Regions from separate parts of the Bacillus basilensis genome, predicted to be linked through region 2. Evidence: predicted binding sites of a transcription regulator. Region 2 holds the regulator's gene; the other holds the start of a gene.
What was found. Region 2 encodes NrdR, which represses ribonucleotide reductase genes. Its sites were predicted from a motif close to AACACNATATATNGTGTT; they were not measured.

Region 1: a site for NrdR is predicted at 7,389-7,406, ahead of ACQVV1_RS07075 (anaerobic ribonucleoside triphosphate reductase). Genes of this name have one in related genera too.

The regions. Positions count from the first base shown of each region.
Region 1 covers NZ_JBNTQO010000003.1:89,336-98,190, reverse strand. The annotation lists gene parC (DNA topoisomerase IV subunit A) at 1-67, opposite strand, end outside; gene parE (DNA topoisomerase IV subunit B) at 69-2,033, opposite strand; gene ACQVV1_RS07095 (CoA-binding protein) at 2,408-2,821, opposite strand; gene ACQVV1_RS07090 (S1C family serine protease) at 2,901-4,142, opposite strand; gene ACQVV1_RS07085 (response regulator transcription factor) at 4,345-5,022, opposite strand; gene nrdG (anaerobic ribonucleoside-triphosphate reductase activating protein) at 5,041-5,493, opposite strand; gene ACQVV1_RS07075 (anaerobic ribonucleoside triphosphate reductase) at 5,490-7,346, opposite strand; gene plsY (glycerol-3-phosphate 1-O-acyltransferase PlsY) at 7,572-8,168, shown strand; gene ACQVV1_RS07065 (HesB/YadR/YfhF family protein) at 8,277-8,567, shown strand; gene ACQVV1_RS07060 (acyl-CoA thioesterase) at 8,594-8,855, opposite strand, start outside.
Region 2 covers NZ_JBNTQO010000012.1:34,041-42,895, forward strand. The annotation lists gene dnaI (primosomal protein DnaI) at 108-1,046, opposite strand; gene ACQVV1_RS20240 (replication initiation and membrane attachment family protein) at 1,080-2,492, opposite strand; gene nrdR (transcriptional regulator NrdR) at 2,645-3,106, opposite strand; gene speD (adenosylmethionine decarboxylase) at 3,392-3,775, opposite strand; gene ACQVV1_RS20255 (glyceraldehyde-3-phosphate dehydrogenase) at 4,164-5,192, opposite strand; gene coaE (dephospho-CoA kinase) at 5,302-5,904, opposite strand; gene ytaF (sporulation membrane protein YtaF) at 5,958-6,590, opposite strand; gene mutM (DNA-formamidopyrimidine glycosylase) at 6,663-7,493, opposite strand; gene polA (DNA polymerase I) at 7,506-8,855, opposite strand, start outside.

The sequences.
Region 1 (8,855 bases), on a different contig from region 2:
TATAACGCGCAAAGCGGTCACCTAACACGTCTTCAAGCGGGAGGTCATGAAACTTCTCTGCTTGCATGTTATTCCACCTCCGTCTCCATTATCATTTCATTTTCTAAAATATTTCCTTCTTCTTGCATACCAAACTGTACATTGCGTTCAATCCATTTACGACGTGGTTCTACTTTATCGCCCATTAACGTTGTAACGCGGCGCTCTGCTCTTGCTGCATCATCAATTTTCACGCGAATTAACGTGCGCGTTTCAGGATTCATAGTCGTTTCCCATAATTGATCCGCATTCATCTCACCAAGTCCTTTATAACGTTGTAACATATAGCCTTTTCCAACCTTTTTCGTTACACCGTCTAATTCTTCATCTGACCAAGCATATTCAATTACTTCACTCTTACCTTTTCCCTTACTTACTTTATATAAAGGTGGAAGTGCGATAAACACTTTTCCGGCTTCGATAAGTGGTTTCATATATCTGTAGAAAAACGTTAGTAACAATACTTGAATATGAGCTCCGTCCGTATCAGCATCGGTCATAATGACAACTTTATCGTAGTTAATATCTTCAACATCAAATTCATTTCCTACGCCGCCACCAATCGCATAAATGATTGTATTAATCTCTTCGTTTTTAAAGATATCAGCAAGCTTTGCTTTTTCTGTATTAATAACTTTACCACGTAACGGTAATACCGCTTGGAAACGACGATCTCGTCCTTGCTTTGCTGAACCACCGGCAGAGTCACCCTCTACTAAGTACAGTTCATTTTTCTGCGGGTTACGTGATTGTGCAGGTGTTAACTTACCACTTAATGTACCTTCTGATTTTTTCTTCTTCTTACCACTGCGAGCTTCTTCTCTCGCTTTACGAGCAGCCTCACGCGCTTGCGCTGCTTTCACTGCTTTTCTCACAAGAAGTGTAGCTACATCCGGATTTTCTTCTAAAAAGTAGGCTAAATGCTCTGATACAATCGCATCAATTGAAGACCGCGCTTCACTTGTACCTAGCTTCCCTTTCGTTTGTCCTTCAAACTGAAGTACTTCTTCTGGTACACGTACAGAAACGATAGCTGCTACCCCTTCACGAATATCTGTACCTTCTAAGTTTTTATCTTTTTCTTTTAATAGTGAAACTTTACGCGCATACTCATTAAACACACGCGTCATGGCTGTTTTAAATCCAGCTTCGTGTGTTCCACCGTCTTTTGTACGTACGTTATTTACAAATGAAAGAATATTTTCTGAGTAACCATCATTAAATTGAAATGCTAGTTCTGCTTCAATCCCATTTTGTTCACCAGTGAAGTATACAACTGGATGAATGGGATCTTTTTCTTCGTTTAAATAGGAAACGAAAGCTTCAATTCCTGTTTCATAATGAAATACATCTTCTAAATCATTTCGTTCGTCTTTAATTGAAATCTTCATTCCTTTTAGTAAAAATGCTGATTCACGTAATCTTTCACATAACGTTTCATAATTGTAATTTGTTGTACTGAAAATCGTTGTATCTGGTTTGAAATGCATTGTTGTACCAGATTCTTTCGTTTTCCCAATTTTCTCAAGCGTCGTTACAGGAACACCACCATTTTCAAAACGTTGTTCATAAATGCTGCCGTCACGCTTAATCGTTACGACTAACCATTCTGATAAGGCGTTTACAACTGATGCCCCAACACCGTGTAAACCACCACTCGTTTTGTAACCACCTTGACCAAACTTACCACCAGCATGAAGTACAGTTAAAATAACTTCAGGTGTAGGTTTTCCAAGTTTATGCATTCCCGTAGGCATTCCACGCCCTTTATCTATAACGCTAATACTATTATCTTTATGTATTACGACAGAAATTTCGTCGCCAAATCCCGCTAACGCTTCGTCAACGGAGTTATCTACTATTTCATATACTAAATGATGCAATCCACGGCTGTCCGTGCTCCCGATATACATACCCGGGCGTTTTCGAACGGCTTCAAGTCCTTCTAACACTTGGATTGCATCTTCATTATATTGGAACTGATGCTTTGCCAAACTCCTTGCCCCTTTCCTAATCAAAAATCAGAACATATGTTTCTATTATAGAATAACGCCTCGACTATAGTTTTGGCAAGTTATCTTATCTCTTTTATATACCATTTTCAATAGAAAAATCCTTGTTTTTTCACAAGGATTCCTCTAGGCTACTATTTCAGAAAAATAATCGTTTGTCAACGAGAAATGGATATGTATGCCAAGATTACACATTCCAAACCTTTTTTATGATCCAAATGATCAATATCCAAAATGGGATAATAATTAACAATCCCCAAAAACAGCCTTTAAAAAATCTCATGATGAACACCTCGTTCATCGACCCTATATATGTAACAAGGGCTGATTCAATCTTTCTACCTTTACAACCTATACTATTTTGTCATCGCATGTTCTACTTTTATACAACGATCCATTATTACAGTATAGTCTTTTTCTTTTAAAAGTTTGTATGTATCTTCATCTTGTACTCCTAATTGTGCCCAAAAAACATCTGCATCAATCTCTACAAACTCTTTTGCAACATCCATTAAAAATTCTGAACGGCGGAATACATTTACAATATCAACATGTTCCTTAATATCCTTTAGTGAAGCAACTGCCCTTTCTCCAAGCACCTCATCTACCGTTGGGTTTACTGGAATAATGCGATACCCAGCATCTTGCATTGCTTTTGAAACCATATACGATGTACGTTCTGGCTTATCCGATAATCCAACAACTGCAATCGTTTTGCTTTTCTTTAATACTTCACCAATTTCCGTACGAGTTGGGTTTTCAATTGTCATAATTTATCCCTCCTATTCCTTTAGTATAGCCGATAAAGAAAGTCTCTTTCAATATGAAAGAGACTTTCTTTTATTTCGATTATTGATTCTTTGTAGCTGAGTTATCTGCTAAAGTGGCTGTTTTCGTCATTTTTTGACCGTTACGATAGAATGTAACTTCTACTTTTTCGCCTACTTTTTTCTTTTCATATAAATATTTACGGAATTGAAGTGAATTTTCTACTTTTTGATTATCTAATGCTACTACAATATCATATTGCTCTAAACCAGCTTTTTCTGCAGGTGATATTGGATAAATTTTACCTAATACAACGCCATTTGTTACTTCTTTCGGTACTTTCAATTGATTTACTGCATAAGCTTGCACATCTTCTAATGAAACGACACCTACTCCAAGAGCTGGACGTTTCACTACTCCGTCTTTTTCAAGTGATTCAATAACTGGTTTTGCGATATTAATTGGAATAGCAAATCCAATCCCTTCAACTTCTTGTTGTGCAATTTTACTTGAATTAATCCCAATTATTTCACCGTTTTGGTTAAATAATGCACCACCACTATTACCAGGGTTAATCGCTGCATCTGTTTGAATAACTTGAGCATTCCAATCTGCCCGTTTATCCCCATCAATATCTACTGGAATTTCACGTTCTTTACTACTAATAATACCTTCCGTTACACTTCCATCAAATCCTAGTGGGTTACCGATTGCAATTGCTTTTTCACCCGCACGGATTTTGCTTGAATCACCTAAAGTGGCAACTTTATTTACATTAGCCCCGTCAATTTCAACAACAGCTAAATCTAACCAAGGATCTTTCCCTACTAGTTTTGCATCTACCTTTTTACCATCACTTAATTTTACAGCAAGTTTATTTGCACCATCTACTACATGGTTGTTCGTTACAATATATGCTTTATTTCCTGCTTTTTTATAAATAACACCTGATCCTGAGCCAGCTTGTTGTTCTTGACCTGTCGGTTGCATTGCAAATGGATCAATGCTTTGTTGCATATTGATAACACCTACAACAACATCTTTCGCGCCTTCAATCATACCAGGTAAATCAGTTTCATTTTTTGCTTTATTGACAACAGGAACTACAGTACCTTCAACTTTTGAATCCGAACTAAATGATGATACAGCCGCTCCATTATTTTGAGCCCATGGCATATATGGTGCTGCAAAACTAATTGTGACAGCCCCAACTACAGCCCCGACTAAACCTGTGAAAAAATAACCTTTTTTACTGCCCGATTTTCTCACTTCTCTCGTTTCCCTATGCTCTTCATTTAAATTTGGTCCGTCGTAATATCCCATGTTTTATTTCCCCTCTCTGGTGAATTCGTATTTTCAGTATAGTCACGTTTTGTGTCCTTCTTGTGAACTCATCGTGAAATCCAATTAAAAAAATACTCTTATCTAACATTGTAGACAAGAAAAGTATTTTTTGTACATTCTACCTGCAAAAGAGGATATAAAATTGACATTTCCCTAGGCTAAAGTACACAATCCGTTACAATTATTCTTCAAATTTGTAACCAACTCGAATAACAGTACCGATATGCTTCGCTTTATCTCCTAGCTTATTTCGTAGTTTTTTAATATGAGTATCAACCGTTCGGTCATCACCGTAATAGTCATATCCCCATAACTGATCTAATAAATGTTGTCGTGACAACACAATTCCTTTGTTCTCCATTAAATAAACAAGAAGTTCAAATTCTTTATGTGTTAATATAATTTCTTCTCCATCTACTAAAACGGTTCTAGATAGACGATTCACTTCTATTCCAGCTAAAGACATAGTATTTTCTTCCGCTACTCCTACCACGCCATCCGCACGTTTCAATAACGTCTTCGCGCGAGCTACTAACACTTTCGGGCTGAATGGTTTCGTTACATATTCATCTGCACCTAATTCGAATCCTAATAATGTATCATCCTCATCCGAACGTGCTGTCAACATAATGATTGGTACAGCTGATTCTTTTCTAATTCGTCTACAAACAGACCATCCATCTATTTCTGGTAACATAATATCTAACATAATTAAATCAATTTCATGCTCTGCAAATAATTCTAACGCTTTTTTTCCGTCTTCTGCTTCGATTACTTCAAAGCCTTCATTACGAAAATAATCACTAACGATTTCACGTAATCTTCTTTCATCTTCAACAAGTAATACTGTTTTATTCATATAATCTATCCCGCCTTTTTACTCTTTCAATCGAATAATACGTTGATTGGAGCTTCCGCGAAATGGAAGTGTTAAATCTTTTTTCTCGATTTCAAATCTTCCATCGACTAAAACATCCCCATAATGTAACAACTCTATCATATCATTATTTTGAGAACTCTGTATCTCTTCTAACGTATAACCTGTATACATCCATAGATTTTTTTTCAAATCTTTCACAGCTTTTGCTACTTTTTTCACTTCATTAGCTTGGAAAAATGGATCTCCACCTGAAAATGTTACATCAGTTAATGGATTACTTGCAATCTCTTCCATAATTTCTTCTACTGTCATTTCAGTTCCATTACAAATATTCCACGATTTCGGATTATGGCAACCGAAACAACGATGCGGACAGCCCGCAAAAAACACGACTGTCCGCAATCCTTCTCCATCTACTACACTATCATGAATGATGTTCATCACTTTCATTTATGCTTCACCCGATCCATCTCTTCACTACGTTTCGCACTATTCCACTTCGACATATCTCCTACAAGATAACCTGTTATGCGGCGAATTCTTTCTATATTGGCCTCATCTTCATTTCCGCAGCTTGGACATTCATTTCCGATAACTCCGTGATAGCTACAGCACTTACAACGATCAACAGGATGATTAATTGAACCGTATCCAACGCCATTCTCTGCCATCGCTTGCACAATTTGTTTTAACGCCTTCTTGTTATGCATTGCTGCTCCGTCTAGTTCAATATACGTAATATGTCCCCCATTACATAGGGCGTGGAAAGGTCCTTCTAAACGAATTTTATTTATCGCTTGAATGTTATAGTAAACTGGGATATGGAACGAATTCGTATAATAATTATGATTCGTTATACCGGTAATCACACCAAATTCTTCTCTATCTTTTTTCACAAACTTCCCTGATAACCCTTCTGCAGGAGTTGCAATTACTGAGAAATTCAGTTCATGTTCTTCTGTCGCTTTATCCATTCTATCTCTCATAAAGGAAATAATTCCATATCCAAGTTTCCACGATTCTTCATCTTCTCCATGATGCTTTCCTGTTAAAGCTACTAAACACTCCGCAAGACCGATAAACCCAAGGCTTAACGTCCCTTGTTTTAAAATGGATGCTACAGAATCTTCAGGCTGTAACGTTTCTCCTCCGCGCCATACACCTTGTGAATATAAAAATCGAAAATCTCTAGCTCGCTTCGTACATTGGTACTCAAATCGTTCTAATAATTGCTTAATTCCTAAATCTAAGTAATAATTTAACGCTTCAAAAAACGCTTCTTTTGAACCACTAATTAACGCTAATTTCACTAAATTAATAGACGTAAATGATAAATTGCCTCTTCCAATCGCTGTTTCTTCTCCATGTATGTTAGACATAACACGAGTACGGCATCCCATGTAACATACTTCACTTTCCGGTCGTCCATCATAATGCACTGCATTAAATGGCGCATCTAAAAATGAAAAGTTAGGGAATAATCTTTCAGCCGTTGTTTCTAACGCTAATTCAAATAAATCATAGTTCGGATCACTTTCTTCAAAGTTCACACCTTTTTTCATTTTAAAAATTTGAATAGGAAAAATTGGTGTTTCCCCTTTACCAAGACCAGCTTGTGTCGCTTTTAAAAGCTGTCTAACTAATAATCGTCCCTCTTTTGATGTATCTGTTCCATAATTAATAGAAATAAACGGTACTTGTCCCCCGCCCCTACTATGCATACTATTTGAATTATGAATAAACGCTTCACAAGCCTGATACGTATCATTTTCTGTTTCTTTCCATGCAAATTCTTCTATTTGTTCTTTCGTAAGCGGATATGACTGTAATCGTTTCTTATGTCTCTCTACTGTTTTTCTCACATATGGAGCTAAATCAATATCAAAGAGTGCAAACGATTGACCACCATGCTGCATATTTTGATTCGCTTGAAAAATAATAGACGAAAGAGCCAATGCACTTTTAATGTCTTGCGGTTGTCTCATATGGCCATGTCCTGTATGAAAACCGTTAGCAAGCATTTGCGCTAATGGAATTTGCGAACAAGTCGTTGTCCCAGTCGCATAAAAATCTAAGTCATGTGGATATAATATATTTTGATTTATCGCTTTTTTCACTTGATCTGACAATAAATTTTCAACTGCATAATATTTCGCACTCTCAGATGCGAACGTTCCCATTACTCCCATCGGAGAGCGGCCATCTACATTTGCATTTTCTTGCATTAAATCTTGTTCATTGCCGTGGACAATTGTCTCAAACACTCTCATTAATTCTTCTCCACGTGTATTTTTTTGTAACATTTATAACCCTCCACCAATATGTTGTTGTCTTTTGATTAAAATGTTACTACATATAGTCTTATTGTTTCTGTGAGAAATGTAACATTCCTGTGAAATTTTTTGCACGAAATAATGAATTTTTCATTTACAAAAAAGAAATGTGCTCTTTACAAATGTATGGTACAATATACGGGAAAAACTCTTTTTACCCTTTATCAACACATTTGAATAAAGGAGACTGAACTTATGGTTACTACATATCTTTTATTTATCGTTGCCTACTTACTTGGCTCGATCCCATTTGCACTAGTCGTTGGAAAGATTGGTTATGGAATTGACATTCGTGAGCATGGAAGCGGTAATTTGGGCGGGACAAATACATTCCGCACACTAGGGAAAAAAGCAGGTTTTATCGTTACAATTGCTGACATTTTAAAAGGTACATTAGCAACGAGTCTACCGATTATTTTCGGGTTAGATGTTCATCCACTATGGTTCGGATTAGCAGCTGTTCTTGGACATGTGTATCCGATTTTCGCGAAATTCCGTGGTGGTAAAGCAGTTGCAACTTCTGCTGGCGTGCTTTTATGCTACTCACCAGTTGTTTTTGCAATATTAGCTGTTGTCTTTTTCAGCCTTTTATTTACAACAAGATACGTGTCACTTTCTTCTATGGTAACAGCTGTCGTTGCCGTTATCGCATCAATTGTTAGCGGGGATAAAATCTTCATTATTGCGATGTGTTTATTAGCAGGTATGGTTATTTATAAACACCGTGCAAATATTGGACGAATTATAAATAAAACTGAACCGAAAGCAAACTTTTCAAAAAAGCAAAAATAAGATCGTAACCCACATAACGCAAAAAGAAAACGTGAAGCATATTAATAGCGTCTTTTTGCGTTATTTTTTATACTAAAGAAAAAGCAACATAATTTGGAGGAACTATACATGAATCTTTCCGTAACAAAAGAAGCAGCACAATGGTATAAAAACGAATTAAACTTACAATCAGGTGAAACACTACGCTTTTTCGTACAATACGGTGGTTGCAGCACTGTGCAAAAAGGACTTTCTTTAGGTATTCGTAAAGATGACCCTGCACACCCTGCTGTTCAAATTCAAGAAGAAGATATTAACTTCTTTATTGAAAGCGATGATGAGTGGTTCTTCGATGGACATAATTTAGTTGTTACATTTAACGACGGTGATGATTTCCCGCAATTTAATTATGAAAAATAGAAAAAACGTGGCTTCTGCCACGTTTTTTATTTTTTCTTAATTTCCTCATATTTCGCATACCACTCAGGATAGAACTTTTTAAATGATACGGGCCTGAACCCTTCTTTTTTCGCACAAATATTCGTCGTACTTGCGGTAATACAAAGTTCACCTTCGCCGTTATATATTTCATAACCATATACCACGCGAAGCGGGCTCACAGTGTCCACCCATGTTTTCACAATTGCTTTTTCACCGTAACGCATCGCTTTACGATATGAAATTTGCAAATCTAACACAGGAGAAATA
Region 2 (8,855 bases):
AATGATACAAGCTACAATGAATTTTCCATAAGAACTTTTCGTTTTACAATTCATCTAGTCTAAAAAGTGTTCAAAACGAAAAAAGAGCAAGCTTTTCAGCTTACTCTTTACTTATGACGTCGGTTTTTCCCGCCAATTGTAATTGGCTTCGCTAAATATTTAATTCGTTCCATAATACGCGCTGCTTTCATTTGTTCTGCTTCACCACGCTGTGTATACGTTAAATGATGTTCCAATTCCTTGAAATCAAAGTTAGACGTAAAGAACGTCGGTAAGTTTTCTAACATACGGAATTGCAAAATTGCACCAAGCACATCATCACGCACAAAGCTTGACATCGCTTCCGCTCCAATATCATCTAACATTAAAACTTGTACGCGTTTCACTGCATCAATCTTTTCCCCAATCGAATTATCTTGAATCGAACTTTTAATTTCACGTAGAAATTCAGGGAAATATACGAGCATCGAACTAATTTTCTTTCGAGCAAGCTCATTCGCAATTGCTCCTAATAAATACGTTTTCCCTACACCAAATTTACCGTACAAATATAAACCTTGTACTTTTTTACCAGGTTCATATGTACTTAAAAATTCATTGGCTGCACCGATTGCATCAATACGCGCATCTAAATCAGACGGATCTAAGTTTTCCATCGTTGCCTGTAAAATGTCAGTTGGCATATATACACTTTGAACGAGTTTTTCATATTTCTTTCTCTCGTCATATGCTACTTTTCTAACGCAACGATCGTATTGAATATCAATCATCTTCCCTTGAATAACAAGCTTTGGCTCATATCCTTGCAGCATGTTTTTACACGAACCTAGATCTGGACAATCTGCGCAACCTACACTTTGTCCAATATATTCGTATAATTTTACAAGACTGCGCTCAATCATAGAAGTTGTTACTTCACCTTTATGTTCGTCTATAAATTCTTTCACACGCGGATGTGCCATTACTTCCGCCTTTAATACTTCATATCTATTTTTAAAATTTTCATTTTCCATTAACTTTGCAAATGAATTTTGAATATGCTCCATTTTCTCACCTCAAAGAGCGTTCATTCTCTTCTATTAATCACGCTTATATTTTTTCAACACTTCTTCTAGTCGTTTTCGTTCATCATCTAACGTATTTGCATCTTTTTTCTTACTTACATCTTTCTTCACTGTTTCTGTTTCTTTCTCTTGTTCTTCCGGCTCTTCTTTCAGCCAATCTGGTACCATTTCTTTTCGGACCGTTTTCTTCGACGTACGGCCTTTCTTCTTCGTCTCAGCCCATTCTTGATATTGACGGTTTTCTTCTTTCGCTAACGCCATTGCTTCAGCTACTGTACCAACCTTTTTGCGTGCCCAATGCCCTGCAATCTTCTCCACATACGTTTTCGCAAGTTTCATATCTGAGCGTAGCATAACGTAATAAATAAGTACATTCACAACACCTGGCGTTAACTTTTGATTAATCATTACATCTTCAACGATTTGCAAGTCAGCCTTCGTCGCCTCTGCACCACCAGAAATCTCTTTCAATAGTTGTTTTGGTGAGATTTCCTCTAACTGTTTTATTAACATCTCTTCTTGCGTAGAAGGCTCTTTCTCTTTCATCATACGTGCAGCGTGAGGCTGTACTCTTTCACTTAATACAGGTAATGCTTGACCGTTTTCGAACTGATACCAATCACGTGCTCCTTTTCTAAGCCTTTCAATATCAATTGTCTGCATCTCTGTCACCGCACCAAGAACGATATTTTGCATCGATAACACATCTACACCGTATACGTAAGCAAGCGTAATGACGCATTCCCGCACTTGATCTGTAATCGCCTTTTTAGGAACAAGAGCGGACAAGCCATCTACAAATAAGGAGAAATCAAAGAAGTCATTCCAAACTTTCGGAGCGTCCCCCTTCTCGTTACTTGGCATAGCTGTCGTTTTTGGAATACGAAGATCTTCTTGCGCATGCTCAAGCTGACCTGGATTAAACGAACCAAACACATCATTGAAAGAACGTGTAACATTTTCATAAGATACAAAATCAAATTCTTCTTCTAAGAAATATTGCTTTACTTGATTATATTTTGTCCGACTCAATCGATTGTATAAAAAGATACTTAAAACAATATCATCAAAAAACTGTTTCGGCGATAAAGGTGGTTGCAGCTCGTATATAAACATTCGAATATCTTTTTCTTTCTTAATATATACTTTCAAAAGCCCAATTGCCTCTAACTTTACCCGTTCCTCATATATTTCGGGAAGCTGCATTTGCATGATCACCATAAGGGAATGATGCGTATTCTCTTTTCCAAACACACGATCCTGCTCTAACTCTCCCCATAGCGTCATGTACAAGCTAAACGCTCTACTACCTATTAACGGCTGATACAACATCGTTAACACTTTTCGGTCGTAATTATGCAGTAACCCTTTCGCACTTACTTTATAACGATCAATTGGCAATAGCTCCATCCATGACTGTTTTTCCATTCTTGCTTTTCCTTTCTCTCATCCAATCTATCCTCTACTTCATTCGTTCTATCTTCATTATATAATTTCTTAGCGAAAAAGAGCTATTAGCTTTCGCTTCTAGCTCTCTTATCTCATTACTTACGGTATGTAAAGAGAATACAATACAGATTCTACTCTCTTTCTTTTTGCAGTATATCTTTTAATTCTTCAATAAATACATTTAAATCTTTAAATTGGCGATATACAGATGCAAAACGTACGTAAGCAACATCATCAATATCACGCAGTTCTTCCATAACAATTTCGCCAATCATATCACTTTTCACTTCTGATATACCTAAATTACGAAGTTCACGTTCCACACTTTGAGTTACTTCTTCTAATTGCCTTAAAGATACTGGTCTTTTTTCGCACGCTTTAATTAAGCCACGTAAAATCTTTTCTTTATTAAACTCTTCTCGTGTGCCTTCTTTTTTTACAACGATAAGAGGTGACTCTTCTACTCTTTCGAATGTCGTAAAGCGGCTTAAACAACTTTCACACTCTCTCCTTCTTCGAATAGAGCGCCCCTCGTCTACCGGACGCGAATCTAACACTCTTGTACCATTATGAGAACAGGATGGACAACGCAATATATTCACTCCTTTACACTATACTCTTTATTTTTTCTCAACTTACTTCATCTGACAATATATATACAATATTATATAACTCATTCTAACTCTCTTACCACTTTAAGTTTAAGCGCATTATTTTATCATCCCGTTTTCAAAAATAAGATGGTAGATAGGGTGCTAACTTATTCGTAAGAGCTCAGTTTATCTAACTAACAAGTACGTTATATTTTTCCTTTTTTATAAACTAAAAAAGAGGTGCATTATACACCTCTTTACATTTTAAATCAATTATGTTCTTTTTTAAAGAGCTTTTGTTTCTCTCTGCTTAATTTCGAAGCTACCAGTGCCTCGAGGAAGCTCGATGCTCTCACGCGTTTTCGCGTTTAAACCTTCTGCAATATATTCTGCAGCAACATTTGGATCAATACGATCCCCACAAGTATAAACATCAATACTTGCGTAACCGTGCTCCGGAAAGCTATGAATTGTTAAATGTGATTCCGAGATAATTACTACTCCACTTACACCTTGTGGTGCAAATTTATGGAAAGCAACCTCACGCACTTCAGCACCAGCTCTTAGTGCTGCATCCACAAATAATTGTTCAATATACGGCATGTCATTAAGCTTGTCGAAATCGCAATCCCAAAGTTCAGCGATTACGTGACGACCCATCGTATCCATAGTATCCATTCTACAGTTCCCCCTTGTAAATTTATTCTAACTGTTCGAATTGAAAACTAATTTGCAATTTGGCTTGCTCCACTACCACGGGGGAAAGTTAGTCCAGAGAGGTCCTAACCCTTTAAGTAGTGACTACGTACCTCAGCTCTTAAGTTTACGAGTGTTAGTATACTTTGTTTATTTTCATTTTGCAACAACAGTTTTTTCGATTTTCTGTCATATTTTCCTCTTTACTTTTCCCTAAAAAAAAGAAATGATTCACAAATACAGTAATAACAACGCTTCGTGGTATGTCCACTTTCCAAAATATACTCATATAATTTTTTTCCTTTTCAGAAAAAATTAAAAAAAGAGAGGGCAATATTCACTTGCCCTCTCCCTTATTCACTTAAATATGTTGCACATTTTTTTGTTTCGCTAATTCGTCAACAACTAACGTTACAAGATCTACAACACGACGAGAGTAGCCCCACTCGTTATCATACCAAGCAAGTACTTTTACTTTACGATCACCCATTACCATTGTAGATAAACCATCAATAATAGCTGAGTGTGTATTTGTATTAAAGTCAATAGATACTAAAGGCTCTTCACTGAATTCTACAATGCCTTTTAACGCACCGTTTGCAACAGTTTTGAATGCATCGTTAATAGCTTCAACTGTCACATCACGTTTTACATCTACTACTAAGTCAACAAGAGACACGTTTGGTGTTGGTACACGAAGTGCCATACCATGCAGTTTTCCGTTTAAATGTGGAAGAACCTTTGCTAGCGCTTTCGCAGCACCTGTCGTTGTCGGAATGATTGATTGTCCGCAAGCACGTGCTCTTCTTAAATCTTTATGTGGGTTATCAATATTTTTTTGGTCATTTGTATAAGCGTGAACAGTCGTCATTAAACCGTTTTCAATTCCAAACTGCTCATCTAACACCTTCACAACAGGTGCTAAACAGTTTGTTGTACAAGATGCATTTGAAATAACGGTATGTTTTGTAATATCTAATTGGTCTTCGTTCACACCAACTACAATTGTTACATCTTCATTTTTACCAGGCGCTGTTAAAATAACTTTTTTCGCTCCAGCTTCAACATGAAGAATTGCTTTTTCTTTTGAATTAAATTTACCAGTTGCTTCAATTACAACTTCAACACCTAAATCTGTCCAAGGCAATTCCTTTGGATCGCGGTTGTTTAAAAGGCGAATCATTTTCCCATCAACTAATAAGTGATCTTCAAATGCTTCTACTGTTCCGTCAAACTTACCGTGAACTGTATCATATTTAATTAAATGTGCTAACGTTTCAGATGGATAGCTTGCATTGATTGCTACAATTTCGAATGCGCTTTCTTTTATTGCCTGACGAAATACCATTCTCCCAATACGTCCAAATCCATTAATTGCCACACGAGTCATAATATGTTATCCCCCTTGAATGCGTTATACTATTTATCTCCAATCCCAATAATAGTATAACACAAAAAGGGGATATGTCACTAAGCATTTTCATTAATTTCACAATTTTTTAGTCAATAATGTTCCAATTCTTTAAAATAACCTGCAATTGTGTTTTCGTTCCCATAATTGTGCCATCATTATTTATCACTTCATCTGCATTCTTCACCTTTTCTTCTAATGGCATTTGAGATTGAATGCGAGCTGTTGCTTCTTCTTCTGAAAAATTATTTCGCTTCATTAAACGTTCTAATTGCGTTTGTGGCTTAACTGCTACAACTAAAACGCGGTCAACGAGACTTGTTAATTTGCTTTCAAATAAGAGAGGAATATCTAACACAACCGCTTGCATACCTTCTTTTATGTACATTTCTTTTTGCCTATTCATTTCCTCACGCACTGCAGGATGAACAATTTTATTTAACTGCAATCGTTTTTCTTCATTATAGAAAACGACACTTCCTAGTTTTGGACGATCTAATTCTCCATCTTCTTGTAACACTTCCGTTCCAAATGCCTCTACAATTTTGTTATATGCAGGTTTTCCTTGTTCTACAACTTCTCGCGCAATAATATCTGCATCAATAACTGGTATACTCAGTTCACGAAACATTTGAGACACTGTACTTTTTCCACTTGCAATGCCTCCCGTTAATCCAATTACTACTGTCATCATAATCCTCCTCACAATATAAAAGGCGCGAAACTAATGTTCCACGCCCATACTTACATTTTCCAAATTCCAATAATAATGAGTAATACCCCAGGCAGGAATGTAAATTTTTGTAACCATTTCATATTTGATAAAACTGTTCCAAGTTTCATTCCAATAAATAAAAACAAAGAACTCATCACTGCAACTAATATCGCCATCATAGCCGGTGCATACCCTAATAAAGATGCACCAATTCCAGCACCGAACGAATCTACAGATAGAGCAATACCAAGAAGCAATGCTTCTCCTGCAGAAATGGTGCCTGATTTATCGAAATCTGCTACAGTCGGTTTCCGTAAAATTTGAATCACTAACCCAAGCGAGGCAATCTCTAATTTCCAGACCTTCTCCTCTTGCTTCAGCTCTTCTTTTTTCTCACTTCGAAAAAATTGATATAATACCCAAATTCCTATTCCAATAAGAACAAGCCCACCGATACGCGTTGCGATAACAGGTGAAAATATTTTCGTGATCATATGTCCAATCCCCATTGAAACAAGCATAACAGCCGCTGAACACATTCCGATAATTATAATTGATCTTAGTGGAATTCTTACACTTCTTAAACCATATGTTAGCCCTACACTACAGCTATCTAAGCTTAATGTAAAAGCTAATAAAATAAGAGATAAATAAAGGTACATCGGTAAGCTCCTCCCTTATACATAGCTCTGCTGTATGTATATGACAAATGCCTATCCGATGTTATCTCTTTTCTATATTCTCGGCTGACAAATTGGGCAGTAATGCGTTCCTCTTCCGCCAACAACTGTTTTTTCTAATATCGTACCGCAAGTCACACACGGTTCTCCTTTTTTTCCATATACATTTAGAAGTTCTTGGAATGAGCCAATTTGCCCTTGTGAGTTGATATATGTTCGAATTGTACTTCCGCCTCGCTTTACCGCTTCGCCTAGCGTTGTAACAGTCGCCTCGTAAATTCGTTCGATTTCTTCTGCTGTTAAAGACGACGCTTCTCGTTCTGGGTGAATTTGAGAACGGAATAGAACTTCATCTACATATATATTTCCAAGCCCCACTAAAAGACGCTGGTCTAATAATACAACTTTTATTTTGCGATTTGTCTTTTGCAATCTTTCTTGTAAATATTGCGGTGTCAATTCAGCATCAAATGGCTCCGGACCTAAGTCAGCGAGAGGCATTTGATTCAACTCTTCACCTTTCTTAAAGAGATGCATCGTACCAAACTTTCTCACATCTTTATAATGTAATTCAGTTCCATCTGTAAATAAGAAACGGACGTGCGTATGCTTATCAATTGGCTCATCCTCTTGATGCAGTAAAAACTTACCTTCCATACGCAAATGTGAAACAATAACATAATTCGTTACATATAAAAGCAAAAACTTTCCTCTTCGCTTTATATTTTCAATCTTCTCGCCTCTTAGCATTTCTTTAAAGATTTCTGCATCATCCGGTCGTTTTACTATTTTCGGATAGGTAACAATAACATCTTCAATCGTTTTTCCTGTTACAAGATTTTCAAGTGTCCGTCTGACGTTTTCAACCTCTGGTAATTCAGGCATTTCATCACTTCCTTATTTTGCGTCGTACCAAGTTGGACCGTACGAATAATCAACTTTCAGCGGAACTGCAAGTTCAATTGCATGCTCCATCACTTCTGGTACAAGCTTCTCTAATTTTTCAATTTCTTCTTTTGGTGCTTCAAATATCAATTCATCGTGTACTTGCAGAAGAAGACGCGCTTGTAATCCTTCTTCTTCTAAACGATCTGCCATAATAATCATCGCTTTTTTAATAATATCTGCTGCAGTACCTTGAATTGGTGTATTCATAGCTGTACGCTCAGCAAAGCTACGTAAATTGAAATTACGACTCGTAATTTCCGGAATGTAACGGCGGCGATTTAATAATGTAGCCACATATCCTTTTTGCTTCGCATCTTTTACGATGTCATTCATGTATTCTTGTACACCAGGGAAACTTTCTAAATACTTCTCAATAAATTCCGCTGCTGCTTTTCTTGTAATTCCTAAGTTTTGTGAAAGACCATAATCACTAATACCATATACAATTCCGAAGTTAACAGCTTTCGCTTGTCGTCTCATATTTGAAGTTACTTCATCTTTTTCAACGCCAAATACATCCATAGCTGTTTTCGTATGAATATCCATGTCATTTTGGAAAGCTTCAACTAGCCCTTTATCGTTTGCAATATGAGCTAATACACGAAGTTCGATTTGTGAATAATCTGCCGCATACATAATCCATCCTTCTTCTGATGGAACGAATGCCTGACGAATCTTTCTTCCTTCTTCTAATCGAATCGGGATATTTTGCAAGTTTGGATCCGTTGAACTTAATCGACCTGTTTGCGTTAATACTTGATTGAAACGAGTATGGATTTTAGATGAATCTTCATGTACAACTTTTAATAAACCTTCAATATAAGTTGAGTTTAGTTTCCCTAATTGACGATAATGTAAAATGTTTGGAATAATTTCATGGTGATCCATAAGCTTGTCTAGTACATCAGCTGACGTAGAATAACCTGTTTTCGTCTTTTTAATAACTGGTAAGTTTAAGTTCTCAAACAGAATAACACCAAGCTGCTTCGGTGAATTAATATTAAATTCTGTTCCCGCAAGCTTATAAATTTCCTGTTCCATTTCCTTTAATCTACCTGCAAGTTCTTCTCCCATACTACGAAGACGTTCCGTATCAACTTTTACACCTTTTACTTCCATATCAGCTAATACACGCGCAAGTGGTAATTCTAACTCTGTAAACAGGTCATATTGCTCATTCTTTTCTAACTCTTCAATGAATGTTTGCTTTACATCATATAATACATGCACTTTACGAGCTACATGCTCCGCTACTACCTCTAGCTCTGGAACAGCACGCTTCGCGCCTTTTCCGTAAAC